One region of the Cyanobium sp. BA20m-14 genome, then DNA from elsewhere that is predicted to be linked to it. Evidence: riboswitches for the same ligand, from Rfam matches in the RefSeq annotation. Region 1 holds a riboswitch; the other holds the start of a gene.
What was found. A riboswitch is a leader RNA that binds a small molecule or an ion and turns the genes downstream of it on or off. The one in region 1 is predicted to bind cobalamin.

Region 1 (3,389 bases):
GTGCCACGCGTTCACCAGGTGTTCGCTGGCCGCCTTGCTGGCCGAATAGAGGCTGCGCGGGTACCAGGGGGTGGTTTCCGAGAAGCGCCCCGTAGGCCTCAGCGAGCCAAACACCTCGCCGGCGCTGATGTGGTGGAATCTGTTGGTGCGCAAGATCTGCAAGCGGCCCACGCCATTTGGCTGATCGGCATGAGCCGCTAGAACACGCGTGTTTGTGGTCACCGAGGTCGATCAAACGGCTGTTGTGGCCCACTACGCCTGGTGAATGCCGAATCCGAGCAGATCCTTGGCTTCTATGAGCACCTGATGCCGGCCGGCGCTGGCGTTCATCGATAGGCCGAATCGTGATCAGGGTGAAGGGAGAGCAAGCGCAACCATGGACCATCGCGCCAGGCGACGGCCCGGCAGCTGCGCGAGATGCGCATCGAGTAGAGCCGTTGACCGTCTGGCCCTTGGCGGCTCTGGATCAATTCCCAATGCAGGCCTTTGCTGGCTTGGATCTGCTCCCAAGTCATCGCCTGCAGGAGTTTGAGTGTCTTGAAGACAGCCCAGGCGTCCGGTTTGTTGAGCGCGAACAAATTGGCCTGGAATTCGGGGTTGTTGAAATCCAGCTGAATCACGTGCCGCTTAGGTGCTGCTCCAGCGCCTCGAGATCAGCAGGGCTGGATGGTTCGGTCATGGCCAGCAAAGCCCGATCAAGCCGAGCAGATGATTCCGGCTGATGGAGCCAGAGTTCAGAATCTGGAATGGTCTGCGCTGTCTTGATTACCCACACGCCAGGCTCGCTGCTGTCGATCAACACGGTGCGCCCCGCGTACTCCTTACCAAGGGAGATCTGGCCGCTCGCGCCGACCTGCTTTGCCACCAGCCGCGAGCTGTTCATGCCAGTACCGCTTTCATGCCAACCTAGCGAGACGCTGACTGGAATCTGGCCACTTGAGTTGAGGTGGTGGATGCTTCGGTTCTGGCAGATGCTTCGGTTCTGGCAGATGCTTCGGTTCTGGTGGAGGCACTGTTAATCCACGGCGCCGCCAGCGCCCGGCTTGCGGAAGCCAACCTCCAGGCCCCAGACCTGATTGATGCCGAGCTGATCTCGGTGCTGCGCCGCCTGGTACAAGCTGGTCGACTGCCTGAGCAGCACGCCCTGCGAGCTCTGATCACCACCCAGCAGCTCGGCCTTGCGTCGACGTGTCAGCGTCGGTCGCCCCCTGCCAAAAGACTGGGATCCTTCAACCGGCCAAAAGGCCAACTTGGCCTATGGCAAGTAGGCCTCCGATCGCAATCAAGGTGATTGCTGCTGCCTTGGTAAGGGATGGGGGCAGTTTCTTCAGGAGCAGGCAGGTCCCAGCGCACACCAGGGCAGAACTGAGCAGGGCGCCACTCCACCAGATCAAGGTATTGCCCTCTTGCGGGGCCTCCAGGCCATGGAGCATGGCGTGAATGGCAACCCCTGAGCCAACTACTGCGCCAACCACTGCGCGCCTGATGCTGATCGGCCCATTGGCGTCGGCCGTCCCGACGGCCTTGCCTGCCAGCAGGCTCAAACCAGCCACCGCAGAAATGGAAAGTGCCGCCATAACTTCAGCAGAAGGAAGATTCAAGCCAGCCAGACCGATGGCCGCGCCGAGAACTGCCCCCGCCAGCGCCCAGACCAGCAGGCGGGCAGAGATCAGGGAGGCGGCGGTGCCCACGGCCATCAACATGAACAGGTGATCGAAGCCGAGCAAGGGGTGGGTTAAGCCACCCAGGGCCCCACCAGCGGCGGCGCCATGGGCAAGGACGGGACTTGTGTCCAGCAGCATGACTGCACCTGCTGCGGTGGCGATCAGGGGGGCGGTGAAGCGTTTCATGGGTTGTCTCGGTCCGCGCCGAGGACGATGGTGAGCAGATGACGGTGAGTGTTCTGGCTCAGGGGGCAAACCCTTCACAGTTGCGGGACAGCGGCGGAATTGGGCAAACCCTCACCGCACTTTCCTCTTGTGACCACTGCAGGGGCAGTGGACCCGTTCCCCCACTATGGATGGTTGGAACACCAATGGAGTGATGGATTAGCCCGCCCTACCCATCGGTGAGATTGCCAAGCGCTTGGGAGTTTCAGTGAAAACGATTCGTTTTTACTGCAATTAAGGAACTTCATCGACTGTTAGATAGATGGCAGGATTGCGGCGATAAATATCCCATAGCGCCATGCTCAGCGGCACCCGCCATGCCCCGAGGCTGATCACCCTCTGGATCACCTGGTTGCTGGCCATGCTTTTCCATGTGGATCTGGGGCTGATGCCGCTATTCCATGGCCAGTCACCTGAGATCGAGAGCCACGTACCCGCCAGCGCCCTGCCCCTTTTGTTTGGGGCCATGCTCGGCTACTTTCTCCTGCCCCTGATCGCGATCGTGCTGATCGCCTATGCGGATACTGCGGCCGCGCCTGCTAAGCGCTGGCGGCCCTGGCGCCGCATCCACTTCTGGTTCAGCGTCGTTTACTCCATCACAAATCTGCCCCATCTGATCGCCGACATCGTCGTACCCGATGCCCGACCTGATCAGATCGTGCTGATGCTGGCCCTCACCGGGTTCGGCCTGCTGATCAATCTGGAGGGCTGGCGCTGGTGGAGGCAGAACGCCTGAGTTGATTCCGAGCCGACTCAAGAAGCTCGAGCACCTCCTGATCGCTGAGCTGGTTAAACGTTTCAAACCACATCCCAACCGCAGCGAGCTGGTCGACGATCGCCACCGCTTCGAGCTGGTCGACCATCCCGGCCAACTCCCCGGCCACCGCGCGATCCACCACCGGCACGGCCAAGGTGAGGCTGCAGGGTTGAACCTGCTGCAGCGCCAGCAGGGCTGCCTTCACCGTCATCCCGGTGGCGATGCCATCGTCAACAACGATCAGATCCCGTGCCTGCAGCTCCTGGGCCACCGGATCACCAAACAGGCGCTGACGCCTTGCCAACTCCAGCTCCTCAGCCTGCAGCCACCCATGGGAGCGGGCCATCGCCTCGCGGCGCCGCGCCTCCCCCCCATTGCGCCAAACCGCCACCCCCTGGCCAGCGATCGCTCCGATCGCCACCTCCGGCCATTGGGGATCCGCCACCTTGCGCACCGACCAGGTCGCCACTGGTAAGTGCAGCCGCCCAGCCAGGGCCACCGCAACTGGCACCCCGCCCCGCGGCAGGGCCAGCACCCTGGTGTTGCTGCCGCAGTGGTGGCTGGATCCCAACCGCTCCGCCAGGGCCAGGCCAGCCTGATACCGGTTGGACCAAAGAGGTGGCTGCTGCAGCATCGCCCCACGAATCGAAGCCCCCCAAATTCTGAACTGTCGCCAACTGAGTTGCCCGCACAACAGCCGGCCCTGGCCGGTCTTCAGCTAAAAGGGCCCCGACCCAACTAGC
Region 2 (3,389 bases), on a different contig from region 1:
GATCGGCCGCTTCCAGCTGTTCGCCAAAGAGTTCATCGATATCACTGGCGTGGTCCAGGCTGGGATCGGAGAGGCGCTGGGCCTCCAGGGCGGCCGGGTTGGCCACCACCGCACCAGCGGCCAGGGCCTCGCCGTCGACGACGGCCACCACCCCGTTGAGCCTGATCCGGGTACGGATCTCGGGCCAATTCAGAGCCGCGATCAGTGGTTCTGGCAGGGCTAGACCACTGGTCTCCACCACGATGCCGTCAAGGCTGTCAGCCCGCTCGAGCAGCCGTTCCATGGTGGGCAGGAACTCGTCTTGAACCGTGCAGCACAGGCAGCCGTTGGCCAGTTCCACCAGCCTGGAATCGAGCTCCTCATCAGGACAAAAACCACAGCTGCGCAGGAGGGCCCCATCGATGCCCACCTCCCCGAACTCATTGACCAACACGGCCAGCCGCTGGCCGCCATGGAGGAGCAGGTGGCGCAGCAGGGTTGTTTTGCCAGCGCCCAAAAAGCCAGTCACCACGGTGACGGGAAGGCGTTTTGTTAAGGCCTGCATTTCAGGCTGCCCAGGCTGAGAAAGCCCAGGTGGTTCCGCAGGCGGTCAGGGCCAGGGCCAGCCAACGCAGATTCGCCGGCGAGAGGCGCTTGGCGAGCGGGCGCAGCAACCAGAGGGCAACCAGCAGCAGGCTGCCCTGGCTGAGCAGCAGTCCGGCCCCATAGGCAGCCACCGGCATGGTTGACCAGCCGAACACCGGCACACTCAGCACGTAGCCATGCAGGGCCATTGCAGGCAACAGCAACACCGGGGGTAGGCGGCGCAGCAGCACCAGGGCCTCCACAACCAGGGTGCAGGCCACCAGCGCCTCGGCCCCCGGCAGGCCAGGCCAGGCCAGGCCTGCTGCCCCACCAAGCAAACCAACCAGGAGCAAACCCAGGGCCCAGCTCCAACGACGCTGCAGAGCCACCAGGGAGAGTGCCAGCAGGAAAACCAGGTGATCTGGGCCCAGCAGGGGGTGGGCCAGCCCGCTGATCACACCGTTGCTCCAGGTGGGCTTCAGCTGGCCCAGATCGGCGAAGTGGTGGGCCAGGGCAGGCGAGCTGAACAGCAGCGGCGAGGCCACCAGGGCTGCTGCCAGCCAAAGGGAAGGCCTGAAAAGTGAGTGACTGCGCAGCCCTGGGGCGCTCAGGCCGGAGGGCTGGTGCGTGGAAACTTTCATGGAGCCGGTCCGCGCCGTAGGAAGAACAAAACCGGCGGGCGTTCTGACTGGACGGTCCGGGGACACGCCTTCACAGCTGCGGGACAGTGCCGGATTCACACCGGACTTTCCCCCTTACCTCCGGTGGCTGTTCCCCACCGGAACCGGAATGACGATGCTATCTGGCTTCCTCCCTAGCGGCAGGCCAGGCTCTCTCGGGTGGCCACTCCGGAGACTGGATTGGTCCCGGCCGCACGCAGGCAGAGGGCCTTTTTCTCCGGCATATCGAGCACGGCGTCGGTGAAATCCGCCCCTTCGATCGAAGCTCCTTTGAAATGGCTCTGAAGCATCATCGCGTTGCGCAGCAGCGCTCCGCGCAGATCCGCATCTTCAAAGTGGCTGGCGAAGGCGACGCTGTCATCGAGGTTTGCCTGCTGCAGATCGGCGCCGCGCAGGTCGCTGTTGTTGAAAACCGCGCCGCGCAGGTCGCTGTCACTGAAATCAAAGCCAGCCAGGGATGCCTTGAGAAATTCAGCTTGCTGCAGGTTGCGGCCATGCATGTTGGGCTGAAGATCCTGAAGCGATCTTTGGCTGCGCAGCTCAGGTGCCGTGATGGCCCAGGCAGGCGCCAGCACCAGCAGCCAGGCCATCACGGTGGCGAGGGCTGTCAAAAGGGGGGCCATGGGCGGGCTATTAGGCTGACACCTCAAGTTCTGTCAACCATGGCCATGGCCCTGCGGGTGGTGGTTCCACCCCACCCCCTGATCGGCCACTGGCTGGCCGTGCTCCGGGACCGCAACACCCCTGGGCCGCTGTACGCGAGCGCCACCACCGAACTCGGACGCTGGCTCAGCTACGAAGCCCTCAGGGACTGGCTGCCCCATCGTTCCATCCAGGTGGACTCCCCCCTGGCCGCCACCCAGGCAGAGATCGTCGATGGGGACGTGCCCCTGCTGGCCCTTCCCCTGCTCACCGCAGGCCTAGGGCTCTGGCAGGGGGCCCAAGCGGTGATTCCAAGCGCCCAGGTGCGGCATCTATGGCTGCAGCAGCAGGGAATCAGGGGCCTGGGACGGCCAATCCCCCCCCGCTCCGGGGTGCTGGTTTTCTGCGGAACCGTGGCCACGGGAGAAAGCCTGAACCAGGTGCTGGATCGCCTGGCCGAGCTTGGGGTGAGTGGGGATCGGCTGCGGGTTGTCACCGCCCTGGCCTCCGGGCCGGGCCTGCAGTTGGTGGGCGAACGCCACGGCGATCTCACCATTTACACCGCTGGCATCGATCCCGAACTAGACGGGGCAGGCCAGATTGTCCCCGGCATTGGCGCTGTGGACGAGCGTCTTTTCGCCGGCCCGCTGCTCGAAATGGCTGTCCCTACTGCCTAGGCTGGCCTTAATCAGGATCAGATTGATGGGTGCTCACAACGGCAAAACCAATTCCGGAGCCAGCGGTTCGATGCTGAGCCTGCTGGCCGGCGCCGCACTCGGTGCTGCCTGGCTGGGCTGGTGGTTGCTGGCCGAGGCGGAGCAGCGGCGCCAGGGCAAGCGCCAACCCATGCGCCAGGGGCCCAAGCCGCCGCGGCCGCCCGCCGCCCTGGAAGCACCTCCAGACAGGGAGCTCCATGACCGGGTGCATGAGCTAAACCAGGCGATCGAGGATGTGCGCCGCCAGTTGGAAACCATGAATACCCGGGGTTGAAAGCGGGCCTGGTTTGGTCCGGTCGGTAGGTTTTCTGAAGCCGACCCACTGCCATGCTCCGCTCCGCCGCGATTACCCAGGGGATCCAGCGCTCTCCCAACCGGGCCATGCTGCGTGCAGTGGGTTTTGGTGATGGCGATTTCAACAAGCCGATCATCGGCATCGCCAACGCTTACAGCACAATCACGCCCTGCAACCTGGGCCTCAACGACCTGGCTCACCGGGCCGAAGCGGCCGCCCATGCCGCCGGGGCCATGCCCCAGATGTTCGGCACGATCACGGTGAGCGATGGCATCTCGATGGGCACCGAGGGAATGAAGTACTCCCTGGTGAGCCGGGAGGTGATCGCCGATTCGATCGAAACCGCCTGCAACGCCCAAAGCATGGATGGCTTGCTGGCAATCGGCGGCTGTGACAAGAACATGCCCGGGGCAATGCTTGCCATGGCACGCATGGACATCCCGTCGATCTTTGTGTACGGCGGCACGATCAAGCCGGGCAAGCTCGGCGCCT

Region 2: another riboswitch for cobalamin. It lies ahead of KBZ07_RS05535 (HupE/UreJ family protein); the one in region 1 lies ahead of KBZ07_RS08125 (HupE/UreJ family protein).

What each region holds. Positions count from the first base shown of each region.
Region 1 is NZ_JAGQCR010000067.1:1,615-5,003, forward strand. It holds partial or broken gene KBZ07_RS08110 (GDP-mannose 4,6-dehydratase) at 1-228, opposite strand, end outside; gene KBZ07_RS08115 (hypothetical protein) at 327-620, opposite strand; gene KBZ07_RS08120 (hypothetical protein) at 617-883, opposite strand; gene KBZ07_RS08125 (HupE/UreJ family protein) at 1,230-1,850, opposite strand; cobalamin riboswitch at 1,876-2,023, opposite strand; partial or broken gene KBZ07_RS16445 (MerR family DNA-binding transcriptional regulator) at 2,062-2,127, shown strand; gene KBZ07_RS08130 (hypothetical protein) at 2,188-2,625, shown strand; gene KBZ07_RS08135 (phosphoribosyltransferase) at 2,585-3,280, opposite strand.
Region 2 is NZ_JAGQCR010000038.1:2,422-5,810, reverse strand. It holds gene cobW (cobalamin biosynthesis protein CobW) at 1-544, opposite strand, end outside; gene KBZ07_RS05535 (HupE/UreJ family protein) at 546-1,205, opposite strand; cobalamin riboswitch at 1,221-1,368, opposite strand; gene KBZ07_RS05530 (pentapeptide repeat-containing protein) at 1,379-1,867, opposite strand; gene upp (uracil phosphoribosyltransferase) at 1,907-2,563, shown strand; gene KBZ07_RS05520 (hypothetical protein) at 2,589-2,876, shown strand; gene ilvD (dihydroxy-acid dehydratase) at 2,930-3,389, shown strand, end outside.